4 regions of the Enterobacter sichuanensis genome follow, and region 2 is predicted to be linked to each of the others. Evidence: predicted binding sites of a transcription regulator. Region 2 holds the regulator's gene; each other region holds the start of a gene.
The links. Region 2 encodes LexA, which represses DNA repair genes until DNA is damaged. Its sites were predicted from a motif close to TNCTGTATGTACATACAGNA; they were not measured.
Positions count from the first base shown of each region.

Region 1: the regulator LexA is predicted to act here: its motif matches at 1,430-1,449, upstream of sulA (SOS-induced cell division inhibitor SulA).
Region 3: the regulator LexA is predicted to act here: its motif matches at 1,163-1,182, upstream of mutH (DNA mismatch repair endonuclease MutH).
Region 4: the regulator LexA is predicted to act here: its motif matches at 1,815-1,834, upstream of sbmC (DNA gyrase inhibitor SbmC).

Region 1 is NZ_CP027986.1:1,633,831-1,636,960, reverse strand. Features, by position in the region: gene yccS (YccS family putative transporter) at 1-669, shown strand, start outside; gene C1N69_RS07655 (TfoX/Sxy family DNA transformation protein) at 626-1,252, opposite strand; gene sulA (SOS-induced cell division inhibitor SulA) at 1,470-1,979, shown strand; gene ompA (porin OmpA) at 2,334-3,130, shown strand, end outside.
Region 2 is NZ_CP027986.1:317,336-320,465, forward strand. Features, by position in the region: gene plsB (glycerol-3-phosphate 1-O-acyltransferase PlsB) at 1-629, opposite strand, end outside; gene C1N69_RS01480 (diacylglycerol kinase) at 784-1,152, shown strand; gene lexA (transcriptional repressor LexA) at 1,261-1,869, shown strand; gene dinF (MATE family efflux transporter DinF) at 1,933-3,130, shown strand, end outside.
Region 3 is NZ_CP027986.1:3,800,824-3,803,953, forward strand. Features, by position in the region: gene ptsP (phosphoenolpyruvate--protein phosphotransferase) at 1-185, opposite strand, end outside; gene rppH (RNA pyrophosphohydrolase) at 198-728, opposite strand; gene mutH (DNA mismatch repair endonuclease MutH) at 1,412-2,104, shown strand; gene C1N69_RS18355 (YgdI/YgdR family lipoprotein) at 2,233-2,451, shown strand; gene C1N69_RS18360 (NADP(H)-dependent aldo-keto reductase) at 2,583-3,130, shown strand, end outside.
Region 4 is NZ_CP027986.1:3,021,626-3,024,755, reverse strand. Features, by position in the region: gene sbcB (exodeoxyribonuclease I) at 1-365, opposite strand, end outside; gene dacD (serine-type D-Ala-D-Ala carboxypeptidase DacD) at 564-1,730, shown strand; gene sbmC (DNA gyrase inhibitor SbmC) at 1,850-2,323, shown strand; gene C1N69_RS14640 (FUSC family protein) at 2,416-3,130, shown strand, end outside.

The DNA of each region.
Region 1 (3,130 bases), 1.3 Mb from region 2:
TTTAACCTGCTGGGTGAAGGGTTTGAAGTCGCCCTGCCCAGGGTGATCGATACCCTGATAGGCTGCGCCATCGCCTGGGCGGCAGTCAGCTTTATCTGGCCGGACTGGCGTTTTCGTAATTTGCCGCGCGTGGTTGAGCGGGCGTTGAACGCCAACTGTCGATACCTTGACGCCATTCTGGAGCAGTACCACCAGGGGCGCGATAACCGCCTGGCCTACCGGATAGCACGCCGCGATGCACACAACAGCGATGCTGAGCTGGCTTCTGTTGTTTCGAACATGTCAACGGAGCCTCGCGCCACCGCAGAAATTCGTGAGACAGCCTTCCGTCTGTTGTGCCTGAACCATACCTTTACCAGCTACATTTCGACGCTGGGTGCCCACCGCGAGAAGCTCACCAACCCGGGTATTCTCAACCTGCTGGACGACGCCGTATGCTACGTCGATGACGCACTTCATCATCGACCGGCGGATGAACCACGGGTGCAACAGGCACTGGATGAACTGGCTCAGCGCATTGCGCATCTTGATCCGGGCAACGACAGCAAAGCGCCGCTGGTTCTTCAGCAAATCGGCCTGCTCATCGCTTTGCTGCCTGAAATTTGCCGGCTGCAGCAGCAAATCGCTACCTGGAGGAGTGATTATCCTGTGCCTCAGGTAGCGCATTAAACCACTCCGTCAGCTCCCGGCGAATACCTGCCGGGAGCGCCGCCTCATGCAGCCCCTCAATCGCCCCTTCCAGCGCGAAGAGCACTTTTATACTCAGCGCTTTATTTTTCGCCCGCATCTTCAGCCAGCTGGCTCTGGCGCCCAGCGCCCGGAGTGTCTCTTCATTGGTGATACCGGCTTCAAACAGCAGGACTTCAAGCTGAAAAGTCAGGTTCGGCAGATCCTTAAGTCGGTTTCGTTGATGCCGCAGGTTGCGCTCTTTTCTTGCGGCACTGAGGGCATACGAGGAGAGCTGAAGCAGCCGCTCTCTGTCCTGCCATAAGCCGTCGTCAACACGATAATAGTTGAGCAGTACCGGACGACCTCGCTTCATCAGCGTTAAAAACGAGGCGGCATTTTTTACACAGTATTTTGCACTTTCCTCACACGCACGAAGATATAGTTCGCCGTCTGACACCATGGCAAAGACCGCATCATCCACCGCCAGGGTGTAACCGCCAAACAGCGCACGATGATGGATTTCGCCCAGCGGAGAGAGGTATTCCTGGGATTTATAAATCCGTTCATAAGATATCTTTTTCATGATATTTCCCTTGAAAATCATATGCTAACCACGACTTTTCTTACTAACGGATCCGTTAGCAGGAAAATAGGCAACTTGTCGCCGTTGAGCAAGATGATTTTTCGAGGGGCATCAAGATTGAATGAATTTTGCGAGTCGCTTTCCGAAAATGAGGTTGATCTTTATGCACACAGGGGTTACTGTATATTCATACAGTAACTACAGGGCTGGAATGAATATGTACACTTCAGGCTATGCAAATCGCTCAACCTCTCTCTCTTCTACCGCAGGCAATGTCGCGCAGAATTCCGTCGAGCGTGTGTCCACGGGGCTTATCAGTGAAGTGGTTTATCGTGAAGACCAGCCCCTGTTGACGCAACTTCTGTTGTTGCCGTTATTGCAACAGCTTGGCCAGCAATCGCGCTGGCAGCTCTGGCTCACGCCTCAGCAAAAGCTGAGCCGTGAGTGGGTTCAGTCCGCGGGCCTCCCGCTGACAAAGGTTATGCAGATTAATCAACTCTCGCCTTGCGATACCGTTGAGTCGATGATCCGTGCGTTACGCACTGGAAATTACAGCGTGGTAATTGGCTGGTTGCCAGAAGAACTGACGGAAGAGGAACATTTCCGTCTGACGGAAGCGGCTGAAGAGGGGAACGCGATCGGGTTTATTATGCGTCCGGTTCGTTCGGATTCTTACCGCAGAGGACAACTTTCTGGGCTAAAAATTCACTCAAATTTGTATCATTGAGTGAAATTAAGATTATTCCTGGAATTTTTTTTGACAGCGAGATGGGATTTTAGTTCCCCACCTCAAAACTGCGGCAAGGCTTGTCTGGTGCGGTTCTCCTTAATTTTATTGCACAAAATTCGTTCAGAAAATGTTAAATATTAGGTATACGGAACTTTTTTTTTCATATGCCTGACGGACTTCACACTTGTAAGTTTTCAGCTACGTTGTAGACTTTACATCGCCAGGGGTGCTCGGCCTAAGCCGAAGATATCGGTAGATTTATATTTGACCACGCCCCCCGGTGAAGGATTTAACCGTGATTCTCTCTTGAGACTTTCATGGCGAATTTTGGATGATAACGAGGCGCAAAAAATGAAAAAGACAGCTATCGCGATTGCAGTGGCACTGGCTGGCTTCGCTACCGTAGCGCAGGCCGCTCCGAAAGATAATACCTGGTATGCAGGTGGTAAACTGGGCTGGTCTCAGTTCCACGACACCGGCTGGTACAACAGCAGCCTGAACAATGATGGCCCAACTCACGAGAGCCAGCTTGGTGCAGGTGCGTTCGGTGGCTATCAGGTTAACCCGTATGTTGGTTTTGAAATGGGTTACGACTGGTTAGGTCGTATGCCATACAAAGGCGACACCGTAAACGGCGCTTTCAAAGCACAGGGCGTTCAGCTGACCGCTAAACTGGGTTACCCAGTAACCGACGATCTGGACGTGTACACCCGTCTGGGCGGCATGGTATGGCGCGCTGACTCCAGCAACAGCATCGCTGGCGACGACCATGACACCGGTGTTTCCCCAGTATTCGCTGGTGGCGTTGAGTGGGCTATGACCCGTGACATCGCTACCCGTCTGGAATACCAGTGGGTTAACAACATCGGCGACGGCAACACCGTTGGTGTTCGTCCAGACAACGGCATGCTGAGCGTAGGTGTTTCCTACCGTTTCGGCCAGCAGGAAGAAGCAGCACCAGTTGTTGCTCCAGCGCCGGCTCCAGCTCCAGAAGTACAGACCAAGCACTTCACTCTGAAGTCTGACGTTCTGTTCAACTTCAACAAAGCTACCCTGAAACCAGAAGGTCAGCAGGCACTGGATCAGCTGTACACCCAGCTGAGCAACCTGGATCCTAAAGACGGTTCTGTAGTGGTTCTGGGCTTCAC
Region 2 (3,130 bases):
AGACGTGGCCCGACGGCAGCCAGGCGCTGACGGGCGAAGTGCATACGCGCCACGCGCGCCAGTTTTTGCGCGATGATCTTGTCGGTGCCGTGCTCGTCCGCCATTCGACGCAGCGACACGGAAGGGGAGAAACGGACGAAACTGTCGCGTCCCAGCCAGGAGACCGCAAAGAACTTCTGGATGCCGTTAAGCATGCGCAACGGTGGGTTCTCTTCCCCTTTTTCGCGGCCCGGGCGGCGACCAAACATCACCGACACCGGCACCATCTGTACATCCAGGTCAGGATTGCTGCGGTGCAGGTCGAGATAGTCATGGAACAGCTTGATGGACTCTTCCTTTGGCGTGTAATAGGTAAACACACGCGGCCCACCGTGGATGAACACGTAGCGCGGCAGCAGCGTACCGTCAACTTCCAGCGGTTCAAGCGGGTCAGGTAAGTCATGCGCCAGACACTGGGCGCGAAGCGTCAGTAAGTCTGCCTTCGAGTTATAAGGCAAAACATACATAATGGGACGCGACGTATCGAGCCCCAATTCCAGCGCGGGTTCTGCTGGGATAGACTTGCTTTTTACCAGGATGCTTAATGGTAAATTAAGTAATTTGTAGTAAATTCGTGGCCAGCCGGACATAAACGATGTAAAGCCTCTGGTTAATAATGCAATTGCGGCGCAAGGATAACAGAAAGCGCGCAAAATTTCTGTTGTTACCCGTCATACTTCAGGCTGTAGCGAAACGCGTTACGGCCCCTGTTACTGACGCTCTTTTTTAAAAAAGGTTCTTTTAATGGCCAATAATACCACTGGGTTAACCCGAATCATCAAAGCTGCTGGCTACTCCTGGAAAGGTTTTCGCGCCGCGTGGGTCAACGAAGCTGCCTTCCGCCAGGAGGGCATCGCCGCGATTGTCGCGGTGATTATCGCCTGTTTCCTTGATATTGATGCGATAACGCGCGTTCTTCTGATCGGATCCGTATTGTTGGTGATGATAGTGGAAATTCTGAATAGCGCTATTGAGGCCGTTGTGGATCGTATCGGCTCTGATTTCCACGAACTTTCAGGCCGGGCAAAAGACATGGGCTCTGCTGCCGTGTTGCTGTCGATTATCACTGCCGTTATCACCTGGGTCACGCTGCTTTGGTCACATTTCCGATGAGCCTCGAGGAATAATTAAGTCCCTGGTTTTTTGTGCAGTTTTTGGTTCCAAAATCGCCTTTGACTGTATATACTCACAGCATAACTGTATATACACCCAGGGGGCGGAATGAAAGCGTTAACGACCAGGCAGCAAGAGGTGTTTGATCTCATTCGGGATCATATCGGCCAGACGGGTATGCCACCCACGCGTGCGGAAATCGCGCAGCGTCTGGGCTTCCGTTCTCCGAATGCTGCCGAAGAACACCTGAAAGCGCTGGCGCGTAAGGGTGTCATTGAGATTGTTTCGGGCGCGTCACGGGGTATCCGCCTGCTGGTGGAAGAAGAGACGGGCATTCCGCTGGTAGGGCGTGTTGCTGCAGGTGAGCCTTTACTGGCTCAGCAGCATATTGAAGGCCATTACCAGGTCGATCCTGGTATGTTCAAACCGAGCGCTGATTTCCTGCTGCGCGTAAGCGGTATGTCGATGAAAGACATCGGCATTCTTGATGGCGATCTGCTTGCGGTTCACAAAACGCAGGATGTACGAAACGGCCAGGTTGTGGTCGCACGCATTGATGATGAAGTGACCGTCAAGCGTCTGAAAAAACAGGGTAACACCGTACAGTTACTGCCTGAAAACAGCGAGTTCTCCCCGATTGTGGTGGACCTCCGTGAACAGAACTTCTCTATCGAAGGACTGGCGGTTGGGGTGATTCGCAACGGTGAATGGCTTTAATCTTTTCCTGACAGGCTACAGCTCCGCTGTAGCCTGATTCATTTCCCACTTCCGGTATTTTTCATGTCACTGCTGACGGCATCCGATAAGGCATTGTGGCGTCTTGCTTTGCCGATGATTTTCTCCAATATCACCGTGCCCTTGCTGGGGCTGGTCGATACCGCCGTTATTGGTCATCTGGATTCGCCTGTTTATCTTGGCGGCGTGGCGATTGGCGCGACGGCAACCAGCTTTCTGTTCATGTTGCTGCTCTTTTTGCGCATGAGTACGACCGGCCTTACCGCGCAGGCTTACGGTGCAAAAGATCCGTTGCGTCTGGCGCGTGCGCTGGTACAGCCGATGATGCTTGCGCTTGGCGCAGGGGCGTTGATCGTTTTACTGCGCGCTCCCCTGATTGACCTTGCACTCCATATCGTTGGCGGCAGCGAGGCAGTACTGGAACAGGCGCGGCGTTTTCTTGAAATCCGCTGGCTTAGCGCGCCCGCCTCGCTGGCTAATCTGGTTCTACTGGGGTGGCTCCTGGGCGTCCAGTATGCCCGTGCGCCTGTCATTCTGCTGGTGGTGGGCAACCTGCTCAACATTGTGCTGGATGTCTGGCTGGTAATGGGGCTGCAAATGAACGTGCAGGGGGCAGCGCTGGCGACGGCGATTGCCGAATACGGGACCTTTATTATTGGTCTGTGGATGGTCTGGCGTGTGCTGGTGATGCGCGGGATTTCCCTTGCGCTGCTCAAAACCGCCTGGCGCGGCAATATCCGTAAGCTGCTGGCGCTCAACCGTGACATCATGCTGCGTTCATTGCTGCTTCAACTCTGCTTTGGTGCACTGACGGTCTTTGGCGCACGGCTCGGGCCAGACATCGTTGCGGTTAATGCCGTCCTGATGACGCTGCTGACCTTTACCGCCTATGCGCTGGACGGCTTTGCCTATGCGGTTGAAGCGCATTCGGGGCAGGCGTATGGCGCACGGGAAAGCGGGCATCTGCGGGATGTCTGGCGGGCGGCCTGTCGACAGTCGGGTCTGGTGGCGTTGGCATTCGCGCTGATTTACGCCTGCTTTGGCGAACAGATTATCGCGTTACTCACCTCCCTGCCGGCACTGCGCGAACTGGCGAGCCATTATCTCATCTGGCAGGTCATTTTGCCGGTGGTGGGTGTCTGGTGTTATCTGCTGGACGGCATGTTTATTGGCGCGACGCGCGGAGCCGAAATGCGTAACAGCATGGCTGTCGCGGCGGCCGGGTTTGGCCTGACGTTGCTGA
Region 3 (3,130 bases), 1.2 Mb from region 2:
CGTGGTTTTTTCAAACCACGGGTTGCCATCAGGTAATAGCAGCGTCGATCGTGGTCGGCCAGATACACCGAACAGACCTCGGTCTCCATCGCAAGACAGATGTCAGTGACCAGAATATTCAGCGCCTCGTTCAGACGCGGCGCACTGGCCACCTTCTCGACTATTTCTCGCAAGCGGGTGAGCATGATTTGCGTAGCTTAACCTCTTTTACGTCGCCAGGCAGGTGCGCTCTGCGGCTTAGGCGGGATCTCCTGAAGCTGCATCACCACACTTGCAAACTCTTTCATCACCCTACGGTAAACATCGCGTTTAAATGACACGACCTGACGAACAGGATACCAATAGCTCACCCAGCGCCAGCCATCAAACTCCGGCGTACTGCTGGTCTGCATATTGATGTCTGAATCGTTACCCACCAACTGCAACAGAAACCATTTCTGTTTCTGGCCGATACAAACCGGCTTTGTGTCCCAACGCACCAAACGTTTCGGTAACTTGTAACGCAACCAGTTGCGGGTCGAAGCCAGAATACGAACATCTTTCCGGCTTAAACCGACCTCTTCAAAAAGCTCCCGGTACATCGCTTGTTCTGGGGACTCTCCCGGATTGATCCCGCCTTGCGGGAACTGCCAGGAGTGCTGACCATACCGCCGGGCCCACATTACCTGGCCCTGACGATTACAAATTACTATTCCTACGTTCGGGCGGTAGCCATCGTCATCAATCACCGGACTACCCCAAACTAAACCTTATATATGAATGATTGTTTCACACTACAGGGAGGCGGTAAACCACTCTCTTACAGGCCTGCAACCTAATAACATTTGAATAACTCACAAATAAGTGCTGAGTTATAAACAGATGTGAGGCAGAGAGGGGAATTTTATTCACCTTTTCTGTGGATATAGTTGTGAAGAAGTGTCTGATTACCGATGAACAACCTTTATCACCGCCGTTCCCCCTCTTATACCAACTGAATATAATTTCTTTATTTACAGTCAGTTAAATGCAGATCGGTAAACAAAAAGCAGAATAGCGTGACGATCATCACATCAGAGATCGTTGTGCTGATGAAAGATCGAACAGCGTCGGTTTTATCCACAGATTGTGCCAATAAGTTAGTCACAATTTGTGTGAAAATTCGATTTTCATCGCACGTCAAGGCTGTAGATTGAAACAGTAGTCAGGGTTATGCCCAGTTATCCCATTTTTCTGTGGATAACATGGTGTAAGATCCTGTTCATTGTCAGTGACCAGATTTGAACAACCGCTTTTCCGCCCACGGTGAAACGATTTCAACGCGACAAAATATCCAATAAATCATAGACATGTCATATTGGTACAGAAAAAGTTAAACTCTATCCACAGGGGACAATTTCTTCGTTTATTTTTTAATCAAAAGGTTACCATCATGCATCCGCTTACACCCTTGCTTTCACCGCCCTCCAGCGAGAGCCAGTTGCTACAACAGGCCCAGCGCCTGGCAGGCTTTTCGCTTGGCGAGCTGGCCGCCATGGCAGGGCTGCCGATCCCGAAGGATCTGAAGCGGGATAAAGGCTGGATCGGCATGCTGCTCGAGCTCTGGCTGGGCGCCAGCGCAGGGAGTAAACCTGAGCAAGATTTTGCCGCCCTTGGCGTGGAGTTAAAAACCATTCCCATAGACCGTCAGGGGAAGCCGCTTGAAACCACGTTTGTCTGCGTTGCGCCATTAACCGGCAATACCGGCGTAACGTGGGAAACCAGCCATGTTCGCCATAAGCTGAAGCGCGTCCTGTGGGTACCGGTTGAAGGCGAGCGGGCGATCCCGCTGGCCGATCGTCGCATTGGCGCCCCGCTGCTCTGGAGCCCAACCGATGATGAGGAGCACCAGCTGCGTCTGGACTGGGAGGAGCTGATGGACATGATTGTGCTTGGGCAGGTAGAGCGCATTACTGCCCGACACGGAGAAGTGTTACAGCTGCGTCCGAAAGCGGCGAACAGTAAAGCGCTCACTGAGGCCATCGGCGCACAGGGTGAACCCATACTGACTCTGCCACGCGGTTTTTATCTCAAAAAGAATTTTACCGGCGCGCTGCTGGCACGCCATTTCCTGCTTAACACATAGTTTTTTACTTATTTTGAGAGCTCTCAAACATAATCACCTGGTTTTTAAGATTTTACCGCTTTCTCCATTCGCCATATCGGGTTAATACTAGACTATGATTTGATACGAGCCAGATGAGGACAATAACGATGAAAAAATGGGCAGTGTTAGTTTCAGCAGTCGGTTTAGCCTTTGCCGTATCGGGTTGTAGCAGCGATTACGTCATGGCGACAAAAGACGGTCGAATGATCCTGACTGACGGCAAACCCGAAGTCGATGATGATACCGGTCTGGTCAGCTACCGCGACCAGGAAGGCAATAAAATGCAGATCAATCGCGACGAAGTCTCGCAAATTATCGAGCGATAAACAGAGAGAGGTCAGTAGCTTGCTGGCCTTTTTGATTTTTTTCTTCCCCTTTTGCTTCCCCTCTGCCATGTTTATATTCCTTTGTCGGGAACACCCTGACGCGGTCTATATGTCTCATGAGGAAGCCGGCTATGCATTATCACCGTATCCCCCACAGCGCTCTCGAAATAAGCCAACTGGGGTTGGGCACGATGACATTTGGTGAACAAAACAGCGAAGCCGATGCCCATGCACAACTCGATTATGCCGTCAGCCAGGGCATTAACCTGATTGATGTAGCAGAGATGTACCCTGTTCCACCCCGTCCGGAAACGCAGGGACTTACCGAAACGTATGTGGGTAACTGGCTGGCAAAACACGGTAACCGTGAAAAGCTGGTGATCGCCTCAAAAGTCAGTGGCCCGGCGCGCAACAACGATACCGGGATCCGCCCGAATCAGATCCTCGATCGCAAAAATATCCGCGCCGCGCTGGATGCCAGCCTGAAGCGTCTGCAGACCGACTACCTCGATCTGTACCAGGTACACTGGCCACAGCGCCCCACTAACTGCTTTGGTAAGCTTGGCTACAGCTGGAATGAAAGCGCCCCTGCCGTGACGCTGCTGGAAACACTGGAAGCGCTGGCCGAGTGCCAGCGCGCGGGGAAAATCCGCTACATTGGCGTCTCTAACGAAACGGC
Region 4 (3,130 bases), 2.0 Mb from region 2:
TTACGATAGAAGATGTTGCGCGTCACTTCATCATCGAAACGGATGTTGTTGTACCCCACCACGCAGGTATGGGGAACGGTAAACAGATCGTGGATGCGGCGGGCGAACTCTGCCTCGTTAACGCCTTTCTCCCGCGCTTCCTGAGGGGTGATCCCGGTGACCATCACCGCGCTAGGCTGAGGCAGATAGTCATCTGCGGGTTTGCAGTAAAAAACCTCAGGCTCGCCAATGATATTGAATTCGTCGTCGGTGCGGATGGCGGCAAACTGCGCCGGTCGGTCCAGCGCCGGGTGTGTGCCAAAGGTTTCGTAGTCGTGGAATAAAAAAGTCGGGCGTGCGGCAGAGTCAGACACCAGTAATACCATCCTGTTAAAAATTGACGTCACTATGGTAAACGATCGTGCGGGTCAGACCGAATAAAAAGCGCCGCCATGTCGCAAATTTGCGCGTCGCCTTCAGAGAAAAATATGCGCTCTGTCACATTTTTTTGCAATTAAGCCAGGTAACGACAGCGGAACTCCCGTAAAAAGGTCATCGATTTTTAATGACCTGAGGATATACCGTTGAAACGCCGTCTGTTTATTGCTGTTTCTTTACTCGCTTCGAGTGTCTCATCTGCCTTTGCGGCCGAACCACTGGATTTTTCGCCGCAGCCGCCGGCCATTCAGGCGGGCTCCTGGGTGCTGATGGATTACACGACTGGTCAGATCTTAACGGCGGGCAACGAACATCAACAACGTAATCCGGCGAGCCTGACCAAGCTGATGACGGGCTATGTGGTGGATCGGGCCATTGACAGCCATCGTATCTCCCCGGAGGACATTGTCACCGTCGGCCGTGATGCGTGGGCCAAAGGGAACCCGGTTTTTGACGGATCGTCGCTCATGTTCCTGAAAGAGGGCGATCGTGTCTCCGTACGCGATCTGAGCCGTGGTCTGATTGTCGATTCCGGTAACGACGCCTGCGTGGCGCTGGCCGATCACGTGGCGGGCGGCCAGCCGCAGTTTGTGAAGATGATGAATGACTATGTGCAAAAGCTGAACCTGCGCGATACGCACTTTGAAACCGTCCACGGGCTGGACGCGCCGGGCCAGCACAGTTCAGCCTACGATTTGGCCGTCCTCTCCCGGGCCATCATCCACGGCGAGCCTGAGTTTTACCATATGTACAGCGAAAAGAGCCTTACCTGGAACGGGATCACCCAGCAAAACCGCAACGGTCTGCTGTGGGATAAAACCATGAACGTGGACGGGCTGAAAACGGGGCACACCTCGGGGGCGGGCTTTAACCTGATTGCGTCTGCCGTTGACGGTCAGCGTCGTTTGATTGCCGTGGTAATGGGCGCGGACAGCCCGAAAGGGCGTGAGGACCAGGCCCGGAAACTCCTGCACTGGGGGCAGCAGAATTTCGATACCGTCCAGATCCTGCATAACGGTAAAAAGGTGGGGACAGAGCGAATCTGGTACGGCGATAAAGAACAGGTGAAGCTGGGCACCGACCAGGACTTCTGGCTGGCCCTGCCGAAAGCGGAAGTGCCAAACATCAAAGCTAAGTACGTGCTGGACAAAAAAGAGCTGGAAGCACCGATTGCCGCGCATCAGCGGGTCGGGGAGATCCAGCTCTATGATCGCGACAAAGTGGTGGCGCACTGGCCGCTGGTGACGCTGGAAGCCGTTGATAAAGGCGGCATGTTCTCCCGCCTGAGCGATTATCTGCATCACGCGCTTTAAGTGCCGTTGAGCAGACTGGCAGGGTTGCGAGTCTGCTCACATAATAAACACTTCACGTTTGCTGAACCCGCACAATCCGCTTTATAGTGTATAAATATACAGTAATAAATGGAGGCAGCATGGACTACAGCATTAAGCAGCAACAGAAACGTAAGATTGCCGGTTTTCATTTGGTCGGGCCGTGGGAACATACGGTAAAACAGGGCTTTGAACAGCTGGTGATGTGGGTGGACGGGCGTCACATTCAGCCGCTGGAGTGGGTTGCGGTCTACTACGACAACCCGGATGAGGTCCCGGCAGAAAAATTGCGCTGTGATACGGCCGTCACGGTGCCGGACGATTTCATCATTCCGGAAAACAGTGAAGGCGTCATGATGACGGAAATCGCGGGTGGGGACTATGCTGTGGCAACGGCCCGCGTGGAAAACTACGACTTCGCGACGCCGTGGTATCAGTTCTTCAATTCCCTGTTGCAGGACAATAAATACCAGATGGCGCTCAAACCCTGCTTCGAGCGCTATCTCAATGACGGCAATGCAGACGGCTACTGGGATATTGAGATGTTTATCGCGGTGGAGCACAAACCCGTTTAAGCTTGTTAAATGAAGGGTTTTTCAGCCGGGAGCGATCCGCCCGGCTGAAAACACAGTACAATTGTGATTTGCCGTGTAGCTGGAGAGCGGGTGTGCGTCCCGACAAATCATTAACCCCTTTTGAAATTCGGTTATACAAACACTACCGCGTGGTGCATGGGTGTCGCATTGCGCTGGCGTTCGTATTGACGTTTGTACTGGTCCGTTTGCTGGATATCCCGGAAGGGACGTGGCCGCTGATCACGCTGGTGGTGGTGATGGGGCCCATCTCGTTTTGGGGAAACGTCGTCCCACGCGCCTTCGAGCGAATTGGTGGGACCGTGTCAGGCTCGGCACTTGGGCTTATCGCCCTGAAGCTGGAGCTTATTTCGTTTCCGGTCATGCTGGCATGGTGTGGTGCCGCCATGTTCCTGTGCGGCTGGCTGGCGCTGGGCAAAAAGCCATATCAGGCGTTGCTGATTGGTATTACTCTCGCGGTGGTGGTCGGCGCCCCTGCCGGGGATATGACTACCGCGCTCTGGCGAAGCGGGGATGTTATCCTCGGTTCACTGCTGGCCATGCTCTTCACCGGTATCTGGCCGCAGCGCGCTTTCTTGCACTGGCGTATTCAGATGGCCAACTATGTGACCGCATTTAACCGCGTCTATCAGGCCGGTTTTTCTCCAAACCTGGTTGAACGTCCCCGGCTGGAAAAGCATCTGCAAACTATCCTCAACGACGTGGTCAAAATGCGCGGTCTGATCACGCCCGCCAGCAAGGAAACCCATATTCAGAAAGCGATTTTCGAAGCCATCCAGACGGTAAGCC